Regions from separate parts of the Sulfitobacter sp. SK025 genome, predicted to be linked through region 1. Evidence: riboswitches for the same ligand, from Rfam matches in the RefSeq annotation. Region 1 holds a riboswitch; each other region holds the start of a gene.

Region 1 (3,271 bases):
TCAAGACGATGCGCCCGGATGTGCATGTCGCGGGTGTGGTGCTGAACAAGGTCGCCAGCCCCCGTCACGAGGCGCTGCTGCGTCTCGGGATGGAGCAGGTCGGCATCCCCGTTCTGGGCGCACTGCCCCGTCAAGGGTCAGTCACGCTGCCGGAACGCCACTTGGGTCTGGTGCAGGCCGAGGAACAGCCCGAGCTGATGAAGCTGCTGGATGCGGCAGGTGATTTCATCGCGCAGCATATCGACCTTGATCTGATCGTCTCTGCCGCCCAAGGGCGCAGTATCCCCGACGGGCCAGATGTCTTGCCTCCGCCCCCCGGTCAACGGATCGCTTTGGCCAAGGATGCCGCGTTTTCGTTCATCTATCCGCATTTGCTGGACCACTGGATCGCCGCGGGTGCGCAGGTGTTGCCCTTCTCGCCGCTGGCGGATGAGGCACCGGACGACAGCGCCGACATCTGCTGGCTGCCCGGTGGCTATCCCGAACTGCATGCCGGACGCCTTGCCGCTGCCGCGCAGTTCCGCGACAGCCTGCAACAATTCGCCACGACGCGCCCGGTGCATGGGGAATGCGGGGGCTATATGGCGATGGGGGCCGGATTGGTCGACAAGGAAGGCGTGCGGCATCAGATGGCGGGGCTGCTGGGGCTGGAAACCAGCTATGAGAAGCGCAAGATGCATCTGGGCTACCGGCTTGCCACGCTGAACGAACCCGGCCCCGGCTATGACGCGGGCGCGCGGTTGCGGGGACATGAATTCCACTATTCTACCATCCTGTCGCAACCAGACACGCCGCTGGCGCGGGTGGTCGATGCCAATGGGGCCGAAGTGCCCGAGACAGGCTCGCGCCGGGGCCATGCAACGGGCACGTTCTTTCACCTGATTGCGGGGGCGTCATGAGCGGTTTTGTCTCTTTCGTCTCCTCCGGACCGGGTGATCCCGAACTGCTGACCGTGAAAGCGGTAAAGCGGTTGCAAGAGGCCGAAGTCGTTCTGTTCGACGATCTGTCGGCGGGTCCGATCCTTGAGCATGTCTCGCCCGAGGCGGATCTGATCGGGGTGGGCAAACGCGCCGGACGGCTGTCTCCGAAGCAGGATCACGTGAGCCGTTTGCTGGTCGAACACGCATTGACCGGCGCGCGGGTGGTGCGGCTGAAAAGCGGGGACGCGGGCGTGTTTGGCCGGCTTGAAGAAGAGCTGACCGCGCTGAAAGCGGCAGGCGTCGCCTTCGAGATCATCCCCGGTGTGACGGCAGCGTCTTCGGCGGCGGCGGCAGCGATGATCCCACTGACCCGGCGGCTGACCGCGCGGCGGGTGCAATTCATCACCGGCCACGGCGAATCGGGTGCCTTGCCCGAAGATCTGAACATGGCGGCGCTGGCCGACCCTACGGCGACCACGGTCGTCTACATGGGCCGCCGCACCTTTGCGGGATTCGCCGCGCGGCTGATCGAGGCGGGCTTGCCCCCCTCGACCCCAGCCCTGCTGGCAGAGGCGGTATCGACCCCCGATCAAAAGCTGAGCCGCCACACCGTGGAAAGCCTTGCCCATCTGCCGCTGGATCCCGCAACGTCAGCGCCTGCGCTGATCCTTTACGGGCCGTTGACCGAATAGATGACTTGACAAAACCAGCCCGAAAATGACCACCTATTCCGGACGGTTCCCCGTGCGCCTTCGGGCAATCGGGGTGAAAAGGGAATACGGTGCGGTGCCAAAGCAAAGGTGCCAAATCCGGAACTGCCCCCGCACCTGTAAGTGAAGAGCAACCCGCATTGCCACTGGGCCACACCGCCTGGGAAGGCGCGGCACGCATGGACGCACAAAGTCAGGAGACCTGCCGTCATGGGGGTGATCCCCGATCCAACTGGCTGCCCCCCGGGGCGGCTTTCACATTATGCCGTCGGGGAAGACGGTAAGGAGACCTGAATATGCATATCGAACCCGAAGTCGTGACCGGCGCCAAGCTGGTCCTGTCCTATGGCACCGCCGCCGGTGCTGCGGCCTATACCGCGAAAACCGCAATGGACTCTGTCCGTGAAAAAGGCGTCGTGCCTTTTGCGGGCGGGGCCATGGTGGCCACCGCGCTGACCTTTGTCTTTTTTCAGGTCTTCCCGCATTTCCCCGTGGGCGTGAGCGAAGTGCACCTGATCCTCGGGTCGACCCTGTTCCTGCTGTTCGGCGTGGCCCCTGCGGCTGCCGGTCTGGCGCTTGGTCTGCTGGCGCAGGGCGTGTTCTTTGCCCCCATCGACCTGCCGCAATACACGATGAACGTCACCACGCTGCTGGTGCCCTTGTTCATGGTCTCGGCGCTGGCCAAACGCATCATCGCGCCCAACACCGCCTATGTTGATCTGACCTATGTTCAAGCGCTCAAGCTGTCGACCGCGTTTCAGGCGGGCGTTGTAGGCTGGGTGGCGTTCTGGGCCATCTACGGTCAGGGCTTTGCCGCCAGCAACATCGCCGCTGTGGCGAGCTTTGGCGGGGCCTATATGATGGTCATCCTGATCGAGCCGCTGGTGGATCTGGCCGTGCTCGCCGCCGCGAAAACCCTGCGCGATTTCGCGGGCAGCGCGCTGTTCACCAAGCGTCTGACACAGACTGCCGCTGAATAATCCAAGACCCGACGCGGCCCCTACTCTGCGGGCCGCGTCACCCCCTGCCGGAGCCTCAAGATGTTTACGCTTTCACTGATCGGCATCGGGTCCGGCAATCCCAAACACCTGACATTACAAGCCATCGACGCGCTGAATGCCTGCGATGTGATCCTGATCCCGTCCAAGGGCGCGGGCAAGGATGATCTGGCTGGCCTGCGGCACGAGATCTGCGCCCAGGTGCTGCGGTCGGACGGGCCTGATATTCACGAATTCACCCTGCCCAAACGCGACGCCGCCAACCCTGATTATCACGCGGGCGTCCACGATTGGCACGACGCCATTGCACAGGTCTGGCTGGCCGAGATGCAGCGCACCCTGCCCCAAGGCGGCCGTGTCGGTTTCCTCGTCTGGGGGGATCCGTCGCTGTATGACAGCACCCTGCGCATTGCGGAGCGGTTGCAAAAGGCCGTCACACTCACCGTCGATGTCGTGCCGGGGATCACCTCTCTTCAGGTACTGACGGCGGGCCATGCGATCCCGCTGAACACCATCGGCAATCCCGTCACGATCACCACCGGTCGGCAGCTGCGCGATCATGGCTGGCCACAGGGAGTGGATACGATTGCCGTCATGCTGGACGGCACCTGCGCCTTCGAGGTGTTGCGGCAGCACAGTGACG
Region 2 (3,271 bases), 1.0 Mb from region 1:
GATAAAGAACCAGTCAAAGCCCTTTGTCACCGACGAGAACAGCCATGTGAACAGCGCGCCAGACTGTTCGGGCAGCGCGAGTGTATAGAATACAAAGGCAACAATACACACACCCGAGATCGCGAAGACCGGGTTGTGAATGTCGAAGCCGAAGGGCCCCACGCTGCCTTCTTTGTTGTCTTGGCCGATCTCGTAATCCGTGTCGATTACGGCAGCGGCCCCGTCGGGTGTCGGGATACCCGGCGACGTTTCATCTGTCATTAGATGCTCTCCATTTTATGTATTTGCGACTAATCATAGCGCAACTCCGACAAAACGACCACCGCTGCGCGGGAAATAAGTAAATGAATATCATGGCTTAGCCCCCGGATGCGGGCTTGACGCCCCGTTTGCGGGTCGCGGGCTATGCGTTTTTTCCGTGCTTTACCGCGAATCCCCTCTTTGGATTCGGGTGAAACACCGAGGCGGTTCCGCGTGCCGCACTGCCCACGCCCGTCTGAACGGAGGGGGCAACCGCACCGCGGGATAGCGCCCTATCCCAAAAGATATGCCGCCCTATCCGTCCATGGCCCCGACCCACCTGCTTGCGCAAATGAAAGCGCGGTCGTCTGCGGTCACCATGGTCCCATGACAAATTTTTTCATCATGGGGGATGATATGAAAGTTACTTGCACACTACCAATTATCGCAACCGCGGCACTTCTGGCCGCTACCACTGTCAGCGCCGAAGGGTTCAGCCTGTCCGGTGCGCGCTCTGCCATGCAAAGCGACATCTCGTTCAACGTCATGCAATCCGCAGGGCAGGGTCAGATCAAGCTGCGCCATAAGGTCCAGCCCAAAGCGCAGGTCCGGTCCAAAACCGTGAGCAGCCGCAGCCGGTCTTTCCAAGAGCTCAGCGGGGTCAGCACTGCCGCGGACCTCAAAAGCCTCATCGCTTGGGCCGAGGCGGGTCCAAAGGGCTATGACGCCGTGCAATACGGGGCCAAACGGCTGCCGCCACAGCGTCCGACGCAAATGACCATCGGCGAAATCTACCGCTGGATCGACCGCACGCCGGGCCAACCGCATGCCATCGGTCGATACCAATTCATTCCATCCACGCTGCGCAGTCTGGTGCGACAGGCGGGCCTGAGCAAGAATGACCGCTTTACCTCGGCGGTGCAGGACGGGCTGGCGGATATCCTTTTGGTCGATGCGGGGTTTAACGCGTTCAAGAAGGGCAAGATCAGCCGCCACCGCTTTATGGAAAACCTCGCACGTATCTGGGCCGGTTTCCCGACCTCTAACGGGCAGTCCTACTATCACGGCTATGCGGGCAACAAGGCCGTCATCTCGTGGAACGAGTTCGACGCCGTAATGAAGAAGATTTTCGCAACCAAACGCGGCTGATCCCCGCGTTAGGGCTTGTTCCGGGCGGACAGCCGTGGCCCAATGGCCGGGTCTGGTGTCCGCCTCGCGGAAGAATCGGGAAGCTGGTGAAACTCCGGCACGTGCCCAACGCTGTAATGGGGATGGTTTGCGCATAGGCCACTGGAATATTCCGGGAAGGCGCGCGGACCAGACGACCCTAAGTCAGAAGACCGGCCAGACAGTACAGCTTGCCCCGCATGGACAGCGGGATTGGCGCATAAACGTATTGTTGGGGACTGAACAATGCCGATACCCTCTGCGCTGGCACCCGCCGCGCCTTTTTCAGATGCTGAACGCGACGCCGTGTACAAGGCGATCTTTACCCGCCGCGATGTACGCGATCAGTTTTTACCCGATCCCGTGGCCGAGGATGTGTTGCACCGCATACTGACCGCCGCGCATCACGCACCGTCCGTCGGGTTGTCACAGCCGTGGAATTTCATCGTCATCCGGGATCAGGCCGCACGCGATCAGGTCTGGCAAGCCTTCAACCGCGCAAATGAAGAAGCCGCCCAGATGTTCGAGGGCGACCGCCAGACAACCTACAGGTCGCTGAAGCTCGAAGGCATCCGCAAAGCCCCGGTCAATATCTGCGTGACCTGTGACCGCAGCCGTGGCGGTAAGGTCGTGCTGGGGCGCACCCATAATCAAAGCATGGATCTTTATAGCACCGTCTGCGCGATCCAGAACCTCTGGCTTGCCGCCCGCGCCGAGGGCATCGGGATGGGCTGGGTCAGCGTGTTCCGCGATGCCGATCTGCGTGATCTGCTTAAGATCCCCGACCGGATAGAAATCGTCGGCTACCTCTGCCTGGGCCACGTGGACGAGCTTTACCAGACGCCCGAACTTGAGGTGAAAGGCTGGAGCAAACGGCTCCCCGTGGACGAGATGATCTTTGACGGCACGTGGCAGGGCGATCCTTAGGCGGTTCCTCGTCGTTCGCGACGTCACCTCTCGCGGTGCGGGTATTTTGTATCATCAGCGGAACCATGCCGGTTCCCTGACGTTGCCTTTGTGAAGCCGACGCATACCGCGTGCGGCACGCATAGAGGAGTTCTTCCAAATGGGCGGTATCATTTATCTCGTTGGTCTTGTGGTCGTGGTTATGGCGGTGCTGTCGCTGGTCGGCTTGGCGTAAACAAACGCCGGGGAGGCATTTACATGAACACGACACTCACTGAAAAAACTGCCGATGGATCCTATGTCGACTGGCCCGCAATTTTCGCGGGCACCGTTGTCGCTGTGGCGATCGGCCTTTTGCTGACCACCTTCGGCGCGGCACTTGGCCTGTCGTCGATCACGCTGGACGGAACCGACAATTCATCGACGCTTGAACTGGTGCTGACCGCGCTATGGATGGTGATCACGCTGGTCGCCTCCTATCTGGCCGGTGGTTATATCGCGGGCCGCATGCGCCGCCGCGTCGAAAGCGCTACGGATGACGAAGTGACCGCACGTGACGGGATCAACGGTCTGGTTGTTTGGGGCCTCGGGTCTGTGATCACCGCCGTGATGCTATCCAGCGCGCTGAGCTTTGCAGCCAATACTGCGGGCAATGTTGCTGCGGGTGCAGGCAAAGCGGCTGGTACGGTCGTCGAAGCTGCGGGCTCTGCCGTGGGAGGTGCTGCCTCCGGGCTGGCCGATGCGGCGGGTGCTGCAATCCCGGATGAGGCCAAGAATGATCCGACAGATTACCTGTCGAACCAGCTTTTGCGCCCCAATCAGGTCGACCCGTTGACGGCCGATCCCGAGCAACTGGCAGAGCAGACCGCCAGCATCGTCGCGAATATCTACCGCACGGGTGAGGTGAGCGAGGAAGACCGGACCTATCTTGCCGGCGCTGTTGCTGCACGCACCGACC
Region 3 (3,271 bases), 1.5 Mb from region 1:
CACCGATAGACAGCGAAATGGCACCACCCCCCAGCCCGAGGATGGTTACCGCAACAGCGCCTGTGGACGCCCCCGCAGAGATGCCCAGCAGATAGGGATCCGCCAGCGCATTGCGCAGCAGTGCCTGCAACACGACGCCCGACAGCGCCAGACCGGCACCACAGCACATCGCCACCACGGCCCGCGCCATGCGGTAGTTCCACACGATGCCTTCGTCAATTTTGTCGACCGCATAGCCCGCGTTCAGCGCCTTGTTGGCCAGCACCTTCAGCACCACCAGCGGCGGGATAGAGACCTCGCCGATGGCCGCACCAAACAGCAGTGCGGCCAACAGCACGGGCGGGATAATCACCCACCAGTGCCACTGCGGCCTGCGCGTCACAGAGCGGTCGATTGCGGTCATTCGGCCAGATCGAAACCGGACAGCGCGTCAGCCATCGTTTCCAGCGCATAGATCGCACGCACGGTCGGGTCCATCGCATGGGCGTCCATCGTGATGATGCGGCCCTCTTTCACCGCGGTCATCTCGCGGGCGACGGGGTCGTTCATCAGGAAGGCGCGCTTTTTCTCGATGTCATCCGCGGGGAAGCGGCGGCGGTCCATTTTGGCAAGCACGATGAACGTCGGGTCGGACTTCGCCAGAGTCTCCCAGCCGACCAGCGGCCATTCCTCGGCCGAGGTCACGACGTTTTCGACGCCAAGCTTGTCCATCATATAGGCGGGCACACCCTGTTGACCTGCGACATAAGGGTCCGCCGCCATCTCGGACGACGAGAACCAGAACAGCGCCGAGGTGCCTTGGGGCAGGTTCAGCGATTTGGCTTTCTCGACCGCCTTTGCCTCGCGCGATTGCAGGTCTGCCAGCAGCGTGGCACCGGCGTCTTGCGCGTTGTAGATCAGGGCGAGCTCTTCGATGCTGGTATACAGCTGCTGGGTCGTGAACAGTTCGGATCGCGTGCCGTCCGCGCCGACAGAGTTATCCTTGGCCGCGCAATCGGTGGGCATCACATAGGTCGGCACGCCCACCTCGTGAAAGCTGTCGCGGGTGCCGACCATACCTTCGGGGCCGACGTGCCATTCATACATCACGGTGACCAGATCGGGGCGTTTGCCCAACACGCTTTCAAAGCTGGGGTCGTTGTCCGCCAGCCGTTCAATCGCATCGTTTGTCTCTTTGAACTCTGGCAAAACGGGGCTGAACCAGACAGAGGTTCCCGCGATCCGGTCCTGCTGGCCCAGCAGATACAGGATCTCTGTCGTGGATTGCCCGATGGTGACGGTGGTCTGGGGTGCCGCGTCAAAGCTGAGCGTATGGCCGCAGTTGTCGATGGTCAGCGGATAGTCTGTCTCTGCGCCAAGCGCGGTGCTGCCTGCAAGGCTCGCAATCAGGGTCAGGCTGGAAAAAAATGGTTTCATATCAAGGGCTCCGGTTGGTCCGATGCCGGGGTCTTTGAATAGAAAGAGAAGGGGCCAGCCAAACGGCGCGCGGGCGCATTTTGGTCTGCGCTTGTGGTAAGATCCGGTCCCATCATCATCCTCTCCCGAGCAACCCCGCCCGGTGTTTCAGGTTCAGTGTCGGCAGGTCTCCTGACTGACGGATCGCGGCTGTCCCCGCCTTCCCGGACCTTTAGGCCCAGTGGCATGATGGAGGTAGCTCACCGTCTACAGTTGCGGGGGCAGTTCCGGTTCATCCACAGCAAAGCGCGGATGGCGAATTCCCTATTATTTCCCGAAGGAAACCGACCCGGTTTCGATGACAGTTGTCCGCCCACCCGTCAAGTTGCGTTTTTGCGGTCGTCATCGCGTGACAAAGGCAAATAACGCAGGCCACGGTTCCGCAGAACGGGCGAGAGGCAAATAACAAACGGATGGAAAACCAAGTGGCAGCCCGTAGGGGAGTCGAACCCCTCTTTTCAGGTTGAAAACCTGACGTCCTAACCGATAGACGAACGGGCCACTTAACTTGTGAGCGCTTCTTTAGGCAAAGCCATCGGCGGGCGCAAGTGTAAGCCGCATGAGAAAGCGGGGAAATACGGCAAAAAAATCACAGATTTTAATGCCGTATTCCAAGGGGCGTATGGCGAGAGGGGATCGCCGTGTGAAACGCGCGCCGCGCTCGGGATGCGGGCGCGCGTTTCCCTTAGGTTTCCCAGTGAAAACCCGTCGCTTTTTCGGAGACGGTCCAGAGTTTCTCCATCACGGGTTTGTCGTAGGCATGGGGGTTCAGCGTGCCTTTGCCAACGGGCCCTCCGGTTTGCAGCCATCCGGTCGGGCCATAAAGCGCGCGCTGCGCCAACCCGTCTTCGGTCGCGCACATGACCTCGGGATACGCGCCTTTTTCGGCGGATTGCACCATTGGCGTCTTGCTCATCATCCACCAGGTGACCCGTGTGAAAAGCCCGCCGCTTGTGCTGATCAGCGAGGTCGCCGACGCGCCGGGGTGGCAGACGTATACCTCAACGCGACTGTCGGTCGCTTTCAGCCGGTCCTGAAGCTCATAGGCAAACATCATCTGCGCCAGCTTGCTTTGGCTGTAGACCGCGTTGGCGCTATAGTTCTTGTCCCAGTTCATGTCGTCGAACTGGATCGTCTTGATCCCCATGTTGTACCCGAGGCTGGACACCACGACGATCCGGCCCGCGCTTTCCTGAATGCGATCAAACAGCATCCCGCACAGCAGGAAGTGTCCGTAGTGGTTGGTGCCAAGCTGGCTTTCGAACCCGTCAACGGTCAGTTGCTGTGTTGGCACCTGCGCGATGGCAGCGTTGCAGATCAGCGCGTCAATCCGGGGAACGGTGCTTTGCACCTCTTCAGCCGCGGCGCGCACGCTGGCCAGATCAGACAGGTCCATTCGCACAAAGCTCACCTCGGCGTTGGGACCGAAGGCGTCCTTGAGCGTTTTGACCGCGGCGAGGGACTTGTCGGCGTTGCGGTTCAGCATGACGACTTTTGCCCCCTTGGACAGCAGGATGCGCGTGGCCTGAAAGCCCGCACCGGCCGTCGTGCCGGTGATGAGATATGTTTTCCCCTTGAGCGATCCAAGGCGATCAGGTGTCCAGCCTTTGGGTCCGAAAGTCGTGTCCTTCATCGTCATGTTCCTTTTCGATGTCAGCGCGGCAGCGATGCGCGCTGTGTTTGATGTTGAAGGGTAAATAGCTCTCGGTTGGCTCTCAAAACAGGCGAGATCGTCGCGAATACTTGCCTGATTGTATCACGCGCTTGCGAAAGGCGGATGTGACGCAGTAGATTGCGCTCATGAGCAAAGACCAGA

Evidence for each region. Region 1 has a riboswitch for cobalamin ahead of C1J04_RS14810 (energy-coupling factor ABC transporter permease). Riboswitches for the same ligand answer to the same signal wherever they lie in the genome.
Region 2: another riboswitch for cobalamin. It lies ahead of bluB (5,6-dimethylbenzimidazole synthase); the one in region 1 lies ahead of C1J04_RS14810 (energy-coupling factor ABC transporter permease).
Region 3: another riboswitch for cobalamin. It lies ahead of C1J04_RS07355 (ABC transporter substrate-binding protein); the one in region 1 lies ahead of C1J04_RS14810 (energy-coupling factor ABC transporter permease).

Annotation. Positions count from the first base shown of each region.
Region 1 is NZ_CP025808.1:3,013,637-3,016,907, forward strand. Features, by position in the region: gene C1J04_RS14800 (cobyrinate a,c-diamide synthase) at 1-899, shown strand, start outside; gene cobA (uroporphyrinogen-III C-methyltransferase) at 896-1,612, shown strand; cobalamin riboswitch at 1,641-1,854, shown strand; gene C1J04_RS14810 (energy-coupling factor ABC transporter permease) at 1,927-2,610, shown strand; gene cobF (precorrin-6A synthase (deacetylating)) at 2,671-3,271, shown strand, end outside.
Region 2 is NZ_CP025808.1:1,020,093-1,023,363, forward strand. Features, by position in the region: gene C1J04_RS04895 (BCCT family transporter) at 1-261, opposite strand, end outside; gene C1J04_RS04900 (hypothetical protein) at 628-1,389, shown strand; cobalamin riboswitch at 1,426-1,603, shown strand; gene bluB (5,6-dimethylbenzimidazole synthase) at 1,654-2,334, shown strand; gene C1J04_RS04910 (hypothetical protein) at 2,572-3,271, shown strand, end outside.
Region 3 is NZ_CP025808.1:1,523,481-1,526,751, forward strand. Features, by position in the region: gene C1J04_RS07350 (FecCD family ABC transporter permease) at 1-403, opposite strand, end outside; gene C1J04_RS07355 (ABC transporter substrate-binding protein) at 400-1,416, opposite strand; cobalamin riboswitch at 1,561-1,759, opposite strand; tRNA gene C1J04_RS07360 (tRNA-Glu) at 1,882-1,956, opposite strand; gene C1J04_RS07365 (SDR family oxidoreductase) at 2,141-3,088, opposite strand; gene C1J04_RS07370 (AraC family transcriptional regulator) at 3,256-3,271, shown strand, end outside.